Regions from separate parts of the Paenibacillus sp. FW101-FHT12H11 genome, predicted to be linked through region 1. Evidence: a T-box and tRNA genes for the amino acid it is inferred to sense, from the RefSeq annotation. Region 1 holds a T-box; the other regions hold tRNA genes.
The links. A T-box is a leader RNA that pairs with one kind of tRNA and senses whether it is charged. The one in region 1 lies ahead of AC3WTJ_RS09625 (arginine--tRNA ligase), so its partner is inferred to be a tRNA-Arg.
Positions count from the first base shown of each region.

Region 2: it encodes a tRNA-Arg, which carries the amino acid that the T-box ahead of AC3WTJ_RS09625 (arginine--tRNA ligase) is inferred to sense. The anticodon was not compared.
Region 3: it encodes a tRNA-Arg, which carries the amino acid that the T-box ahead of AC3WTJ_RS09625 (arginine--tRNA ligase) is inferred to sense. The anticodon was not compared.

Region 1 covers NZ_JBYTCO010000002.1:838,796-844,898, forward strand. Annotated here, with positions in the region: gene AC3WTJ_RS09625 (arginine--tRNA ligase) at 1-1,831, opposite strand, end outside; T-box leader at 1,886-2,106, opposite strand; gene AC3WTJ_RS09630 (EamA family transporter) at 2,155-3,036, opposite strand; gene AC3WTJ_RS09635 (GDYXXLXY domain-containing protein) at 3,096-5,330, opposite strand; gene AC3WTJ_RS09640 (sensor histidine kinase) at 5,590-6,103, opposite strand, start outside.
Region 2 covers NZ_JBYTCO010000001.1:147,337-153,439, reverse strand. Annotated here, with positions in the region: gene clpP (ATP-dependent Clp endopeptidase proteolytic subunit ClpP) at 1-103, opposite strand, end outside; gene tig (trigger factor) at 303-1,604, opposite strand; gene AC3WTJ_RS00810 (hypothetical protein) at 1,715-2,614, opposite strand; tRNA gene AC3WTJ_RS00805 (tRNA-Arg) at 2,788-2,861, shown strand; gene AC3WTJ_RS00800 (hypothetical protein) at 3,284-3,412, opposite strand; gene AC3WTJ_RS00795 (DUF4023 family protein) at 3,483-3,596, opposite strand; gene AC3WTJ_RS00790 (hypothetical protein) at 3,643-3,999, opposite strand; gene asnB (asparagine synthase (glutamine-hydrolyzing)) at 4,174-6,018, shown strand; gene AC3WTJ_RS00780 (XTP/dITP diphosphatase) at 6,067-6,103, opposite strand, start outside.
Region 3 covers NZ_JBYTCO010000011.1:311,290-317,392, forward strand. Annotated here, with positions in the region: gene AC3WTJ_RS31415 (phosphoglycerate kinase) at 1-565, opposite strand, end outside; gene gap (type I glyceraldehyde-3-phosphate dehydrogenase) at 702-1,706, opposite strand; gene AC3WTJ_RS31425 (sugar-binding transcriptional regulator) at 1,785-2,807, opposite strand; tRNA gene AC3WTJ_RS31430 (tRNA-Arg) at 3,042-3,113, shown strand; gene clpP (ATP-dependent Clp endopeptidase proteolytic subunit ClpP) at 3,338-3,919, shown strand; gene AC3WTJ_RS31440 (stalk domain-containing protein) at 4,356-6,103, opposite strand, start outside.

The DNA.
Region 1 (6,103 bases):
TCACCGTTTGTGTAATCCACAAGCGGTGGGAAATGCTCTCTTCGCTCCCTTTTAAAACCGGACATGCGCTATAAAAATGATTGAACAAAGACGCTAATTCAAACGCATAATGACAAATTAAACTAGGTGCCAACTGAGCAGTGGCATTCTCCAAAGTTTCCGGCCAGTAAGCGATATGCCTTAGCAGCTGGTATTCCTGATCTTCCAGAAGAGTTCCGTGGAACTTGGCCGCTATGGCTTGCAGACGATCGTCCACCTTCGCTTTATCTAAAATACGATTCGCTCTTGCGTACGCATAAAGCAAATAAACGCCTGTATTTCCTGTCACTTCGGTCGCTTGCTCCAGATCAAAAATCACTTCGGTTTGCAGTTGATATTTTAGCAAATAGTAACGAATCGAAGCCGCGGCTATGGCTCTGCTGGATATTCCCGCTTTTCTTGAACGTTTGGCATCGATCACTTTCTCCATGCGATCAAGCAGGTCTGCGACTTTAATCCCAATGCCTTGACGGCCTGACATCGCATAGGAACTTTTGCCTTCGGAAGTATCCAGACCAAGCCCTGCCGCTGTATCGGGACTTAAAGAAACAACGCCGTAGCTTACATGCTTGAGCTGACTGGCCTGCTGCTGATAACCAAGCACTTCAAGTGCCAGCTTCACCATCTCTTGCGGATACTGCTGACGGTAGTCAATGACATTAATGACCATATCTGCGCGCCCGATCGTTTTTTTACTTCCTTGGGCAGCCGTTGACCACAAGCCATCCTCCCATTTTTTATACACAAAATGATTCTCCAGCAGTCCGAATTTCCACAGGTGATACGCGATATCCTTCGCGGTGTAGGTGAGAATGCCATTTGAACGAACAAGCACTTTATCCCCTTGAAAATCCTGGTTGTCCGCCGGGGTTTCAGCTCCGCCTTCTTCGAGGTTCTTCAGTACCCAACAGCCTGCCAGTTTCCCCTCCGTCACCTTATGAAACATTTCCGTTTTGCTCAGCAGCTCGAAAGTGGTATCCCAGAATCCGGCACGTACAATGCTGCTTTCCCAAACCAGCACATCATAGGAGATGCCGAATTGCTTCATTTCCTCCAACTGCTCACGCACAATTCGCTCTGCAACCAAAGCACCCATCCACGCAAGATTCGATGTCCCGCTTTCAATAGCGTGAAGGACCACAGAACGCTGCTCGGCTAATGCCGGCTGATCTTTATAGGCTTGATTCACCTTCGCGTAGGTTTCCCAACAAAAATCCCCGAATCGCGGAAAACTTCCCTCCGTTTGCGTATGAAGAATACCTACCACCGTATCGGCTAATTGGTTCCCGAGGTCATCAATATAATTATGAACCTCCACTTCATATCCGGCATGCGATAGCATACGTGACAAAGAGTCACCGATACAGGAATTTCTCAAATGCCCCACATGTGCGGCTTTGTTAGGATTAATGGAGGTATGTTCCACCAACACCTTGTTTTGTTTGCTGCGGCTGGTGCGCTTCGTTGGAGCTTGAAATTCTCCATTAGCCCAGGCATCCCAGTTGATATAAAAGTTCAGAAAGCCGGGTGCAACAGCAGCTGCTTTGCTAAACAAACCTTGAACAAGCCCGTTCTGTTCGATGCGGCTTTGAAGCTCCCCAGCGATCTGCAAAGGGGACTTGCGCAATATTTTGGCCAAAAGCATGGCAATGTTGGAGCTGTAGTCTCCATGTTCCGGGTGCGCCGGATGTTCGGTTATAATTTTTAAAGTAGCTGGACGCTGCGTCCCGGTTTCCTGAAACATGGCTTCGACGTGCTGCTCAATTTCAACGGTTAATAGCTCTTGAATCATCGTAGTTTCCTCCCAAATAGCATCATTTGCATACAAAAAAGCTCCCGTCTCTAAATAAGAGACGAGAGCTGTTCATTCCCGCGGTACCACTCTAAGTGTTAAATCTGCAGATTTAACCCCTCCAACGATAACGGCTTATGCCGGATCTCCCTACTGCACATTTCGGAAGACCATTTCCCAGGTCCGTTTCGTTCCTGACATTCGTACCGGTTCCCACCAATTCCGGCTCGCTGCGACTGTCCGACAAGAACTACTGTCCTGTTCATCAATGTTACATATCAAGTTATGAATTGACTGAATATTACTTTAATATGCTGGAGTTGTCAAGAGGCAACTACCTTCATCATTAAAATGCCAATAAAGGCCAAAGCCAATCCAGACTGTTCCATCTTTGAAAATTTATCCTTCAAAACAAATCGCGTGTACAACAGAACGATCAGTACATTCAATGCGACAACAGCTGAAACCAAGCCTGCCTTGCCATGATCAAATCCATGAAGGATGAAAATCATGCCAACCACATTCGTAATGCCCACGATCATCCCGAATAGAAAAGTCCGTCTTTCCGTCCAGCCTGTGGTGGCTGCCACTTTTACCTGTGCAGGCTGCTGATTACTTTGCTTCTGATCCCGCAACCACCACAGACCAAAACAAACAGTTCCGGTAGCAAACATACAAAATAACGTTGGAAACAGCGGGGCCGCGACCAAGGTCGTCCACTTACTCGACAAGTCATTGGCGGCAAAAAGAATCAAGGCCAGCGCTCCCCAACCGGCGCCTTGCAAATTTTTGAGCGTAATGTCATTGGAGTAACGCACGACTAAAATTCCGATAACGATAATAACAAAGGCTAGAAACTGCATGATATTAAGCCGTTCATCCCAAATCAGATACGCAACGAAAACCACAACGACGGAGGGCAAACCGGTCAGAATCGCGACCAATGACGCTTTCCCTACGGCAAAACCTTTGAACATACTGGCATTGGCCCCGAAAGAAAACAGCCCCATTTGGACGCCAATCAGTGCAGGCATGGTCCAAGCTTGATGTAAAAGAAGGGCGCAGCTGCCGCTAATTAACGCCCCCATGAAAAATGTGCCGCATAGCAGCACATTCCGGTTTAATGATTGCTGGCTGGACCAGTGATACAGAATGCCTCGCAGCCCGAAACTGAAAGCCGCAAGTACGGAATACATGAGCCACATCCGAACAGCTACCCCTCTCTTTTGCTTGCAAAGATCGGGTAATTTTACCACATTAATCTTTATTGAACAACACTTTGTTGCAACACAAGGCGCTCAAGAATGGCATCTCCGCCCGCAGAGACTTTCACTTCTGCAAACTTGGCATTTTGTTCGTAGGTACGACCCGTACCTTCTGGAATGAAATAATTTTCAATGCCGTACTCAATCCGCTCGTACCCTTGCAGGGTACCGTTCATACGCACTTCTCCTGGGGCAAGTTCTTCCCCTTTTGTATAGACACGATTGAATTCATACACATCAGTAGCTGTGTTCGGAGCGAGCACGACAGAGATTTTCTTTTTAGATGTCATATCATCGTTCTTCATATCGGAAATAGGAGGCTCAGAAATCGTGTAGCGCAAACGTACGTAATCCCCTTGAATAAGCGAACGCGGGTCCAGCGGTTCAAGCTGGAGTTTGATGAGTTGTCCATGGGAGAGCAGCCACTCGCTTTTGCCAATTTGTATCGACATGGCTGCGATCTGCAGCAGCACCAGCACGGCAATAAGGAGCCGATTTGCTTTCACGTTTGCCCCAGCAGCCGTTTCGGGTTCGACAGCTTCAAGGCGATGCCTTTTTTCATACCAAACGGTAAAGATCAGTATCAAGATGCCAATCATGCCAAACGTAATCGATTTGTGCAGCAGCTTCCAGGCTAAATCGTAATATTTGTACACGAGGAAAGCTGTCCAGAACCCCATCGACCAAGCAAAAATCCAACGGCTGTTCAGCTGCCTGCTAACGGCTAAGGCAAGCACGACAAGGATAAAGAAAAGGGCGTTGGTGACATAATACCAAGCAGATTCGGTCATAAAAGTTAACACAAACAATGTGAAGAGAAACGATGGATAGCTGCTATAGAGCACCGGCTGCCTGACCGCAGCATTCCCGATGATCTGCCCGCCTGCAAACAGGACGAACAATAAGCCCGTAATCACTGATAAAATGACAACACTGCTATCAAGCCAATTGGTTAGTATCGCAGCTGTGATCAAAATTGCCGCAAGGAAGAAAAAAATGCGATGCACCATCCCGGCAATATAGATAAACGCGGCGATTGTAAGCGCTAAGAAAGCGAATAGGACGGGGATATTTTCTGCAAACACAGCCGCTCCCGCTCCAAGAAGCAGTCCGCTGATTAGTATGGTGTACCTCACTAGCGCGTTTAGCTTTTTCAAAAAGACCATGCTGGTTACAACGACAAGTCCAAAACCCATCAACACATTCTCAGGGTTCTCAAACCCCAGCACCAACGTAACAATCCCAATAACCGTCAGGCTGCCTAGCAGCGATCCGATGATAACGACGGAAACCGTGAGAACACGCACAATCCATTTGGTAAAATCACCTTCCGGTTTGACGTCCCCTCCTGCCTCACCTTCGAGTACTTCATTCCTTGGCTTCCCAGCAGGCTGCCATGCCCGGATAAATGTCATGAACTTCACATTGGCCCCGATGAATACAATCACAAATAGCAAGCTGATGATGAAAAAAAGCTCATTATAATGGCGAACGACGAGTTCGATGTATTTAAACGTAATCGTGGCTGAAATCCATAAGCCTGAGAACAATAGATAAGCTTTGTTGCGCATTTTATGTGAGTACCATACAGCTGCCGCTAGAGCTCCAACCAGGGGCAGATTCATGAACACCCCGTAATCTTCGAATGCGTACGAATTTGAAAGGATGAGCAGTATACCTATTACCGCTTGAAATGAAATCCACTTCATTAACGAAGAGTTCAGCTTCCCACGCTCTGTTAACAGATAGAGAATAACATTCACAATTGCTAAGCCTACCCAGATCGCAATTTGAACTCCTTCCGAATCCGATCCACCTTGCCAATGAGGGAAAAAATAAAAGCAATAAGCCAAATGCCCAAGAATATACGACAGGATGTAAAAGGGCTGCCAACGCGTCCATATGGCAAAAAGAAAGGCCGGGATAAACCAGACCGCAAACAACGTGTAGCTGTCGGCATGAGAATTGTAGGTTTGCCCAATGAGCCCCGCTCCTACACCAAAGGAAACGCAGCTTGCAAACAAGCTAAGCCTACTTAGAAATTGCCGACCCGTTTGATGGGAAAGCCAAACTGATAATCCATAGAAGCCGAGAATAAGAAGAAAAGCGGGCGCAAACTTTTCCCAGCGGTTTAATTGCTCCCAATTGGTTGCGAAGAAATATACAATGGCCGTTAGCAGGGAACTGGCTCCCAGCACATAGCCTAATTGAATCGTAATCCATTTCGATTTCATGATGCATAACCCCCTCTCGTCTTAATTCTCATTGTACTTGAGATATACGTTTTGAGAAGTACTAACTATTCCTAGTACCCCGTCATTAGCCTTTAATAACGCTCCACTACGAATTTTGACTATAAAATCATAAGAAAAAGCCAATTCTGCCTTAGGGGCAATAATTGGCTTAGTGTGTGTATTGAGATGCTAATCTTTCTTTACTTTCCGCTCTACAAACCATCGTCTCCTAGCAAATCCACTTCAACTGTCTATTTTACTAAGCAAGCTTCAATTTCACGAAAAAATGAATTTGGCCGTTGCTTTGCTCAGCCCAAATGGCACCTTCGTGCGATTCCACAATACTTCTGGCAATCGCGAGCCCTAGACCGGAGCCTCCGGTATTGGAAGATCGTGAAGCATCAACCCGATAGAACCGATCAAATAACTGATGCAAAGCGTCATCGCTAATCACTTCTGCTTGATTGCTAACTTGTAGAGTGACATACCGATAATCATGGTGCAGGCTGACGGTAATCGCCCCTGGCTTCAAACTGTACTTCAGGGAATTTCCCAGAAGATTCTCAAAGACACGAATCATTTTATCCACATCAATACGAACCAACAGCTTCTCCTTCGGGATTGTGCGGTTAATCGAAAGCTGTTGCTCCTCAGCCAATGTGACAAATTCCTCAAGCAATTGGTCCAATAGCTCGTTGATTGCTACCCCTTCCCTGTAAAGAGGTTCATCGCGATTGGATAACTTCGTGAACTCGAACAAGTCATCAATAAGT
Region 2 (6,103 bases), on a different contig from region 1:
CAGTCCCAATGAAAATAATGCGGTCCTTAAGTAGACGCGAGTAGATGTCGTAAGAGCGTTCCCCACGTGCCTCTTGTTCAACAACCATAGGAATAAGACTCATTGTACCAACTCCTTTTGTGGCCAAAGCCATGTTTTCCAAATTGGGATTCAGTAACAGTTTAACATGTTTGAGCAGCAAAGTCATTTTTTCAGAAGACTGCTATGTATTCAATGAATTTCTTATGTTTGTAGGCAGTTTGTGGCTAAAATAGGGTAAAAGAAAGGCACGTTGCTTACGTACGTGCCTTTACTTACCTTATTTATACTGCTGCGGAAACATGCTTGCTATTTTCAAGCAAGAAGTCAACCGTTTTTCTAATCACAAGATCATTGCTCAGACCATCTAGGCTGCCGTTAGAAGCAAACAGCTCACGAAGTTCTGCCGTTGATTTTTGGTAGGATGGTGCATATTTCTCAAGTTCCGCGTCAACTTCTTCGTCGGATACTGTGATGTTTTCTGCAGCTGCAATGGCTTCAAGAACAAGGTTGTTGCGAACACGCTTCTCAGCATCTTCTCTCATTTGATCTTTCAGCACGCTCTCGTTTTGACCGGAGAACTGGAAGTAAATCTCAAGCGTCATGCCTTGGGAGCGAAGACGTCTTTCGAATTCTTTCACCATTACATCAAGTTCTGCTTCTACCATGGATGCTGGAATTTCAACATCAGCGTTAGCCGCAGCCTTATCAACAACAGCTGTTTCCAGAGCAGCTTCTGAATCTTTTGTTTTGCGCTCTTGAAGACGGTTTTTCAATTCTTCTTTGTACTCAACAAGCGTGTCGAACTCGCTCACATCTTTAGCGAACTCGTCATCAAGTTCTGGCAAGTTTTTGCGTTTGATGTCGTGAATTTTCACTTTAAACACAGCCGCTTTGCCTTTCAGATCTTCGGAGTGGTAGTTCTCAGGGAAAGAAACGTTAACATCTTTCTCTTCGCCTTTACCAAGTCCTACAAGCTGCTCTTCGAACCCTGGAATGAAGGAGTTGGAGCCAAGCTCAAGGGAGTACTTCTCTGCTTTTCCGCCTTCGAATGCTTCGCCATCAACGAAACCTTCGAAATCAAGAACAACTACATCGCCGTTAGCTGCTTGTCCTTCTTCAAGAACAACCAATTCAGCATGACGTTGTTGCAGACGGGAAAGCTCGCTGTCCAGTTCTTCGTCCGTTACGTTAGCATCTACAGCTTCAACTTCGATGCCTTTGTAATCGCCAAGCGTTACTTCCGGTTTAACAGTAACCTTCGCTTTGAATTTAAGAACTTGTCCTTTGCCGAATTGCTCTACGTCTACTTCCGGACGATCAACAGGCTCGATTTTAACCTCTTCAATCGCTTGTACGTAAACTTCTGGCAAAATGATGTCTAGTGCATCTTGGTATAGGCTTTCTACACCAAATTTAGCTTCAAAGATTGAACGTGGCACTTTCCCTTTACGGAAACCTGGTACATTTACTTTCGCGGATACTTTTTTGAAAGCTTTATCCAATGCATCTGCGACGCGCTCTGCGCCAACTTCCACTTCAAGAACGCCTACGTTCTTCTCTATTTTTTCCCAACTTGCTTTCATTTTATGCTTTCCCCTTCCAAAAATGTACGATGACATATTTTCACGTTACGCTCATTATAACCATTCTATTATAACATATAACAAATTCATTTCAAGGCGACCTTTCGCCCCTAAAACGGATCCGGGTTAAACTGCTTCACAAACGCTTGCAGTACGAGATGCGCCCGCTTCCATTGCAGCGCCATCGACCCTACAATCCCGTAATTATCTAGCAATTCCTCTTTGTTAACAGAACCGAATAATCGTTCTTGCAAAATCGCGTGCAAGGCAGATGCCCAAACGTCAACGGCGCCTTCTTCGGTTTTCAGCAAGTCTGAATAAATGGCTGTTCCATAGGCATAGGCCAAAAATTCCTGCCAAGTTTGTTTGGCAAAATAAACAAAATCCGGCTGGCTTATTTCACTAATATCCCCGACTCTGCGAATCATATCACGAATTTGGGATGGAAAATCCTCCGGGCACAGCGGTGTCTCCTCGATCTGGACGGCAATCCTATTCCCGTTTTTGGGAAACTCAATGAATCCTTGCTCCCCCATTTGCTTAAGCGCCTGCAGCGCCTTGAATTGGATATGCGGGTGCCGCGGTTTTTCGCTGAGCCATTCTTTGATAGCCGAGCCTATGCCGGGTTGATCGATAAAACCCAATTGCTCAAGACTGCTTACTTGCTGCTCCAAATTACCTTCTTTGAGCAAGTCCAGCAGCTTCAAGGCATATGCCCCATCATCTGACGACTTCTCATGTATGTATTGCCTTAATAAATCCTCTTCTTCCTCTAAATCCTCTTCCGATGGACTCGGCATAGGGAATAGCTCTTCTGGAAACATCGTTTGCAGCCAAATCCGCAATGCTTCCCACTGCTCGATCTTATCCGATTGCGCAGCTGGAAATTGAAGCAGAAATGTCAGCAGTTGAAGAGCATCGCTATACTGTTCGTTTTTTAGAAACCTGGTAAGTTCCTCTTCGTAATATTGCTCTGTTTTCGGGAAAAGAATAACATTATTCATCGACAACTCGGTTATGTGGATCACCTCAGAAATCTTGGTCTGCTGGTGACAGTTTACTTGATTGTTCGGGTGATTGCAAAATAATTTTTAAACAAGTGTTGACTTCTCTTAAAAAGATATGATAATATAACTCTTGCTTCGCCAAACAGCTACACGCTGCTAGGTAAGAAGAGGTCCATGTCTCAGTAGCTCAGCTGGATAGAGCACACGCCTTCTAAGCGTGCGGTCGGGGGTTCGAATCCCTCCTGGGACGTATTGCAAGGAGAGAAGACCGCGAGATTTCGCGGTCTTTTTTTGTTTTTTTGAGGTAAGCGAAGCTTCTCCTCTAATTGTATGGAGCAAACTACCCAATGAAATTAGTTGCTATCGCGTGGCGCTCTTAACAAGCTAAACTACGGAAGAAGATAACTCCTCCAACGGTACTTTACGAAGGAACTGCAGGGCGCTATTTCATCGAAATAGCCATTTTTTCGCGCGAGGGGAACTGTGGGCTTCTATTTATCCGTTTTCTTGAAGAAAACGGGATGAGTGGGTCAAATAAGACCCTGTAGTTCCGCTGAACGCGGCAACGGGCTGAATTTGCTAGAATAGTGGCCCGTAAGTCCTCTAAATAGAAAAAGCCGCCAACCTACGGTTGCGGCTTCTTGAAGCATTATTTTAAAATACAATCCGTTCCTACACAGAAGGCCGATTCGGCTGATGATGGCCAGGCTCAGTTGAATCCAAATTAGACTGCACGCGTGACGATTGCTTGGAATGATCGATCGTGCTTTGCGCTTTTTGTTTCATACTTTTTTTGCCCATGATGAATTCCCTCCTAGTAAGGTGAGCCCGTAGAGTGATCTCTACAGGCTCTTGTTAATGCCATTAGACTTTAGTGCTTCTTGTGAGGCAAGTTACTGCCTGGCTGACCGTCACCTTGTGTCTTGAAATTCTTCGCGGCTTTCCTCTGCTTGTCGTGCAGCTTGCTAATGAAATGACTATCCATGAGCATTCGCCTCCTGAAGAAAGAATGGCACTACCCCTTTAGAATGTCACGCAAGGTCAAGATTTAAACGCATGGCTAAATTTAGAAGAGCGCCTCTAGCTTCTGCATCTGTTTTGACTCTTTCATAGAGTTCCTCGAAATTACTGCGATTTGCAATGAATTCAGGCTCTGTTTTAATGGCGATTTGCGTCCAATTAATCAGCAAATTCTCCGCTTGTGTCAGTTCATTATAGGCACGGTGCAGGCCAACGCGTTCAATGATATCTTCCATTTCAGCCTGTCCGACTTCTTGGCCAGCCTCTTTCAAATCGGCAATCCGTTTATCCGCTTGATTACTAATTTGCAAAAAATGCTCTCTGGAGGCTAGATAATCGATTTGTGCTTTGGAATGTTTCTTTTTCATGGCCATCACCTTTACTGTTTAGTAATAATAATTCATTAATAATAACAGGCTTGGATTTAAAACACAAAATCTATCCGATGACATTTCTCGCTATTCTTGGACAGACATTATATATTCCCAATTTGCATACCCTTTATCATCATGCTCTCTTCATAAAGAAAGGAAGGAACGTCTATGTGCGGAATAACGGGTTGGATAGATTGGCGGAAAGACTTGACCGGGTACCCGTCCATTCTAGAAAATATGACGGAAACGCTCCATTTGCGTGGACCGGATGCTTCTGGCACCTGGATCTCACAGCATTGCGCCCTGGGCCATCGACGTCTTAGTGTAATGGATCCGGAAAACGGCGCTCAGCCTATGATCCGGAAACAAGGAGACTACACCTATACGATCGTATATAATGGCGAACTTTACAATGCCCCCGAGCTGAAGAAAGAACTCGAATTGCGCGGACATCATTTTCGAACAACCTGCGATACCGAGGTGCTGCTTGTTGCCTTCATTGAATGGGGGCGGGCTTGTGTAGACCGTCTGAATGGCATATTCGCCTTCGCAGCATGGAACGACCAGGAGCAATCCCTCTATTTGGTCAGAGACCGGCTTGGCGTAAAGCCGCTTTTTTATTCTCATCAGAACAGTGTCCTTCTATTCGGTTCTGAGCCAAAAGCGATCCTCGCACATCCTGACTTTCAAGCGGAAGTCGGCGCGGAAGGGTTGGCCGAAATCTTCGCAGTAGGTCCCGCGCGCACACCGGGACATGGCATATATCGCAATATGTCGGAGCTGAAACCGGGACAATGCGCTATTTTTGACCGCAACGGCCTATCCATCAGAACGTACTGGAAGCTGGAAAGCCAACCTCATCCAGATGATGTGGCAGCGACGGCGCTTCAGGTTCAACAATTGCTGAGCGACACAGCCCAGCGGCAGCTCGTCTCCGACGTACCGATTTGTACGCTGCTATCCGGAGGGCTTGACTCCAGCGCACTGACCTCACTTGCCGCGGAGCATTACAAAGAAAGCGGAAAAGGCGCTCTGCACACTTTCTCAGTCGATTACAAAGATAATGATAAGCACTTCAAAGCCAACCTTTTTCAGCCAAACTCGGATGCCCCTTGGATTAAGCGGATGACAGAGCATCTTGGCACCGAGCACCATTATATTGAGTTCGATACGCCTGAACTAGTGGAATCCCTGAAAACAGCCGTTTTTGCCCGGGATACCCCGGGAATGGCCGATGTTGACGGATCCCTTTATTTGTTTTGCCGGGAAATCAAAAAGGAAGCCACGGTCGCCATTTCGGGCGAAGCTGCTGATGAAATCTTTGGCGGATATCCTTGGTTCCACAACGAAGAAGCCCTCTCTGCCAATACGTTCCCTTGGTCACTGAAATTGCCTAACCGAGTCGATCTGCTGGCACCTGACCTAGTTGACTGGATTAAGCCAGTTGAATATGTCAGCAATCGCTATCAGCAGGCCTTAAGCGAGGTACCGCGGCTAGCAGGAGAAACGCAGCAGCAAAACCGGATGCGGGAAATGTCCTACCTCAACATCACCCGTTTCATGCCGACTCTTCTCGACCGCAAAGACCGCATGAGCATGGCTGTCGGGCTTGAGGTGCGTGTTCCATTCTGCGATCACCGTCTCGTTGAGTATGTGTGGAACATTCCCTGGGAAATCAAAACATCCGGAGACCGGGAAAAAGGCATTTTACGAAAAGCACTCAAAGGCGTTCTGCCTGATGATGTCTTAACCCGCAAGAAAAGTCCGTATCCAAAGACGCACAACCCTAATTATTTAACGGCTGTTCGCAAATGGGTGCTGGAAATTTTGGATGACCCCGGCTCACCGCTGCTGCCCTTCATTGATGTAAAAAAAATACGGGCACTCGCCAGCTCCGACACGAACGACTTCGATCTCCCATGGTTCGGCCAGTTGATGACGGGACCTCAGCTGTTCGCCTATTTGGCACAAGTGGATATGTGGTTGCGAAACTATAAAATATCAATTCGTTAATAGAAAAAGGCCTGCTGTCCACTGTTGATGTGGGAGCAGGCCTTTTCATTAGGATTCATTTTGATCAGGAAGCCTATCCAGGAAT
Region 3 (6,103 bases), on a different contig from region 1:
AAGGACGCTCAGGGTTATTCAGTGCTTTGCCTAGAACATCAAGCTCTTTTTCCATCAAAAGACCGGAAACAGCCGGTATGTACGCAGCAATGCCTGAAGTTGAAGCATGTGCACGGTGAGCTGCACCGAATGCATCATTGACGAACAGATCAGCCAGATCAGCGAAAGCTTTTGCCAATTCAGGATCATTTTTCTCTTCGCCTTCGTTGAAACGAACGTTTTCAAGCAAAAGAACGTCGCCATTTTCAAGCGCATCCACTTGTGCTTTCACGATTTCACCAACGGATTGATCCGCTTTGATCACGTTTTGGCCAAGAAGCTCAGCCAATTTTACAGCCACCGGTGTTAAACGAAGCTCTTCGACCACTTGTCCGTTTGGACGGCCAAAATGCGCAGCAAGAATAACTTTAGCGCCTTGCTCTACCAAGTATTTAATCGTAGGGATCGTTTCTCTGATACGTGTATCGTCCGTGATTTGACCATTCTCTACAGGTACGTTGAAATCAACGCGAACGAATACTCTTTTACCAGCTACTTCAACATCGCGAACACTTTTCTTACTCATAAGTTAAAGCCTCCTGAACGTATATGGTTTACTTCCGTACTTCCTGTTTCCGATCAACTTATATAGGCAACAATCGCACATAAAGAGGAGAATCGCTTCTCCTCTTCATGTGGTTGTTAGTGTGTGTTATATGAAATTACAGACCTTTTTTAGCGATGAAAGCAGCCAAGTCAACTACACGGTTGGAGTAACCCCACTCGTTGTCGTACCAGGAAACTACTTTCAGCATGTTGTCGCCAACTACCATTGTGGACAATGCATCTACTGTGGAAGATGCTGGGTCACCATTGAAGTCGCTGGATACAAGCGGCTCTTCTGTGTAGTTCAGAATGCCTTTAAGAGGGCCTTCGGAAGCTTGTTTCAGAGCTGCGTTTACTTCGTCAACCGTTACGTTAACTTTAAGCTCAACAACCAAATCAGTTACGGATACGTTAGGTGTAGGAACACGCATAGCCATACCGTTCAATTTGCCTTTAAGTTCTGGAAGAACAAGACCGATTGCTTTTGCTGCGCCAGTGCTGGAAGGAATGATGTTCTCAGCTGCTGCACGAGCACGACGAAGGTCTTTGTGAGGAACGTCAAGCACGGATTGGTCATTTGTGTAAGAGTGAACAGTTGTCATCATACCTTTTACGATTCCGAAGCTATCGTTGATAACTTTCGCGAAAGGAGCCAAGCAGTTTGTTGTACAAGATGCGTTGGAGATGATTGTGTGAGCTGCTGGATCGTATTTGTCTTCGTTTACGCCAAGTACGATTGTGATATCTTCGTCGGAAGCAGGAGCGGAGATGATAACTTTCTTAGCTCCACCTTTCAAGTGAAGGGATGCTTTTTCTTTCGCTGTGAAGATACCAGTGGATTCAACAACGATTTCTGCGCCTACAGATGCCCATGGCAGGTTCCCAGGGTCACGCTCAGCAAAAACTTTGATGGAACGACCGTTAACGATCAATTCGCCTTCGCCAGCTTCAACTGTTGCGTCTAGTTTACCATGAGTTGTGTCATATTTAAGCAAGTGAGCCAGTGTTTTAACGTCAGTCAAATCATTTACTGCAACGATTTGTACTTCTGAGCTGTTCAAAGCTGCGCGAAACACGTTACGACCAATACGTCCGAAACCGTTAATACCTACTTTTACCATAGCGAATTCCTCCTAAGATTAAAAAAGATTTATTTATTTCAAAACGCAGCTGGTACAAGCCCACGTTATGATGTCCAATTACACATGTTTCATAATTTCAAGTGCCGCCGCTTCATCCGTGACCAACACATCTTCTTGCCCGTGCCTTAGAACGGAAGCGATCGCTTCACCCTTGCTTTTACCGCCTGCTACACCAATCACGACCTCTGTCCGATGCAGATCCTCCAGACGAAGCCCGACTGTAGGCATCTTGTGCACGACATTTCCTTGGCGGTCAAAATAGTACCCGAATGCCTCTGCCAGAGCCCCATCGTCCTGCAAGCTGCGAGTCGTTTCGGCGTCCACCTTGCGCCTTCGAGCCATGACCATAGCATCTCCGATACCGTGAACTACGATGCGACAACTGCGAACAGCGTCAACAACTTCCTGAATCTGCGGATCTTGGATAAGCGTCTGATACGCTTCCTCGCCTAAATGATCCGGCACATGAAGCAGCCTGTATTTCCCGCCTGTCTTCTTGGCCATAATAGACGCGATCGTATTTGCCTGCATATCCACGCTTTCGCCGAGTCCACCGCGAGCCGGTACGAACCAATTGCCTTTCATGGAAGAGGAAATCGTCAGGTTATTCGCAATCTGCGCCATTGTTGAGCCGCCGGTTACTGCAATAATGTCGCCCTTGGCCACATATTTGCGCAGTGCCGCTGCGCCGGCGCGTCCAAGCTCCTTCTTCGTGAAGACCGAAGTGTCCGTATCGCCAGGAACCACAATGACTTGCGAGAGACCGTACGCTTTCGCGATGCTTTCTTCCAAATCCGTCAATCCAAAAGCGATCTTAATGATCGGCAGCATATCCTCGAGCAATTGACGGCCGGACTCCGTGATCTTCATCCCAGAGGCGTCCGATTCCAAAAGCCCATGCTCCTTAAGGAAGTCTACTTCTCCGCGGAGCACCCGCTCCGTCATATCGAGCGAAGAAGCTAGCGTTCTACGTCCGACAACACCAGAGATTAAGATATGATGCAGAATCGAATATCGCTTCTTCATGATGTCCATGAGATCCGGCAAGAGCTTTTTCTGAATGTCTAGAATTTCTCTCATATAACGACGTTCGACGCTCCTGATCCAGTGATGGACGTTTTATGTCCCGGGTATACATTTTGCGTCCCACCCGGGTGAAAAAAAATGGCCTTACACGTTTATTATAACCAATAACGTTTGAACATTCAACAATTGTTCAAACAATTTCAACAAAATGTGCTGTAAGGGCTTACGGTATTGCTTTTTGCGCGGAGGTGACATATAATAACCCTTGCTTCGCTTTTTTTGAAACATGCGCCCGTGGTCCAATGGATATGACGTAGGCCTCCGAAGCCTGAGATAAAGGTTCGATTCCTTTCGGGCGCGTAAATGACATGGAAATAAGAGAAACATTAGAGAAATCAGTCGGTTGACTGATTTTTTTTATTGTTAGTTTGACCTTTCTTGACCTTCGAAGGTTTTTTCGTTATCATACTTGTAGATACTGTAAATAGTATGTACGCGGGAGATCAATTTCATAACTCATAGCATGACATTGGCCCCAGGCACCAATTTTAAAACCATCTACCCACCCCAAGGAGGTCATTCTCATGAGTTTTATCCCTATGGTCGTCGAACAGGACGCACGCGGTGAAAGAGGATATGACATCTACTCTCGCTTGCTGAAAGACCGCATCATTTTCTTAGGCACGGGTGTCAACGATGTTGTGGCAAACTCCATCATTGCTCAGTTACTATTCTTGGCCGCACAAGATCCTGATAAAGATATCTCGCTATACATTAACAGCCCTGGCGGTTCTATCACAGCCGGTATGGCGATCTACGACACGATGCAGTTCATCAAGCCGGATGTCTCCACGATCTGCGTCGGTATGGCTGCTTCGATGGGCGCATTCCTTCTGACAGCTGGCGCCAAAGGCAAGCGTTACGCGCTTCCGAACAGCGAAGTCATGATTCACCAGCCGCTTGGCGGCGCTGAAGGCCAAGCCTCCGACATCGAAATTCGCGCGAAGCGCATTTTGAAAATGCGAGACAACCTGAACAAAATCCTTGCAGAGCGCACAGGACAAACGTTCGAACGCATCGAAAAAGATACAGACCGCGACAACTTCATGAGTGCTGCTGAAGCAGCCGACTACGGACTCATCGATAAAGTAATCGAGCGCGTCTAATACAAAAAACCAGCTTGCATGACTGCTCTTCTGAGCGGCCTTGCGGCTGGTTTTTTTGTTGGTGGGCTGGTTGCTCTTTAACGGACTTCACAACCTCTATTTATCGATTTTAGGCTCCAAATTCAATTTAACGGACACCAGAGCCGTTAATTTCCATAAATAGCCCAGCAACGGAGAAAACCTGTTAAATAACGTCACCACAGTCCGTTAGCTGTCTAGCTGCTGGCAAATAGCAAAGAATAACGGCCCGTGAGTCCGTTACACATCGATACTTCTTGCCGCGCCCCGCGTTCGACTACCGCTACCAGCTGCAAGCAAGCCGCCGCCCGTTACCCTGCTGCAAAGCAAAAAAAGAGCCCCAGAGGCTCCTATCCACCCGAAAATCTGCAGATTTTCCAAGCGAAGCAATAGAATCTCCAAGGCTCTTAACAATCACTTACTTTTTCTCATCCAATGGGTAGAAAATAAGGTCAATCGGGAACGCTGAGCCCGCCGGAGGCGTGAACTCGATATCCAGCGCGTCTTCCTTGCCCGTCGTGCGAGCCAGCACTTCCATGCCGTCAAACGCGGTAATAACACCGGAGCTCGGAACCGGAATGATCTCGCCGTTAATTTTGAACGGCCCTTTGAACACGCCGCCTCTAGCCATAATCATAACAGCCATTTTGCGCGGCTTATCCGAATGGATTTTATAAACCACACCATAGTTTCCACCGTTCTCTACGTTCTCCTTGCGCATCACGTCATAACCTTTGACGAATGGGTCGGTCTTATTATCGCCTATCGTCAACACCGATGTTTTGGCGAAACTCGCCGCATCAATATCCCACTTGATTTCGGATACCGGGAAAGTCCCCCTCACATGACCATTGAAAGCCAACAAAGGAAGTTCCTTCACAGTATTCGACGTTAACCTTTGATCCGTAACAGCGAAAGACATTTGTAACTCGCCATCTGTTTCGACATCATAGAACAAGTTCACGCCTTGCCCTGGATAAAAGTCTGGAAGCTTCGCATAGACATAAGTCTCATGAGGAGCAACCGTCATTGTATCTGTGTACACATTGTTCAACAAGAAGTCTACAGAAGCTTCGCTGCCGATCAAGTTAGCGTAAACGGAAGGGTAAACCTCACCTTTATTCGTCGTCTTGATGGTTACCGGTTTATCCGTATTATTCGTGGCGAAAATCGCCATTGTCATGATTTGTTTCGTACCGTTGATATGGTCAGCATACAAACGCGCTTTCCCATTGATTTTGTCCTGATACAGAATTCCTTTTTCCGTAAACTCTTCGGGACTATCGCTTACCAGCAATGTGCGGTCAGTAAGCTCCGTTACTTTCTTAGGAAGCATCGGCAGCTCGTTGAAATGGGACCAAATGGTACCCCAGTCCGATTTGATGAAACTGCCCACAGGAGCTGTATAAATCGGGTACTCCACTTGGCTCAAATAAGGCACGTCTTCAACCGTTACATAACTTTTGAATAATTTACTTTCGTGTCCATGGCGATCCTTCACGGTCAAAGTGACCGGATATTTGCCTGGTTTGAAGAACGCTTCTTCTTTGCCAACCCAATCATAGGATGCAATACCTTCCGCATCTGGATCGTAGCTCAAATCCACATACTTCACAGGCTCTCCAAGGCGGTAAGTAGGCTTCGCAGTTGCAAACTTGGCTACAGGTCGGGAATTGCTGTCTTGATCAATATAGATGCCCTCAGGTGTCTTAAAATGGACAATCTCTACGCGACGCAATTCACTGTTGTACGTGTACTTCGCGCCCATGTAATCCGCAAGCCATGTCAGCTTGACCAGAAGCTTCCCGTTCACAATCGCAGCAACCGAGTTAAAAGGCGTATCCACGCCATTGGTCGTAACTGTCTTATGGTCAGCATCCAACACGATGTTGTAGCCTGGAGGTGTCATTTGAATCGTCCGGGAATCATTATTCCACTCCACTTTGAAGCCCATGGTATCGCCCAAGAACTTGGCAGGAACAAAAGTACTGCCGTTGATAATCGTAGCTGGCGACTCCAAATGAATCTGATCCTCATTCACGAAAGCTTCTGACTTATCGATATAAAGTAAAATAAAGGACGAACTCGCCGATACGGCATGCGCTGCTGGTGCTGAAATCGCACTAGCCAGAAACACTAGTAAAGCGAGCATAACAGTAATCTCTT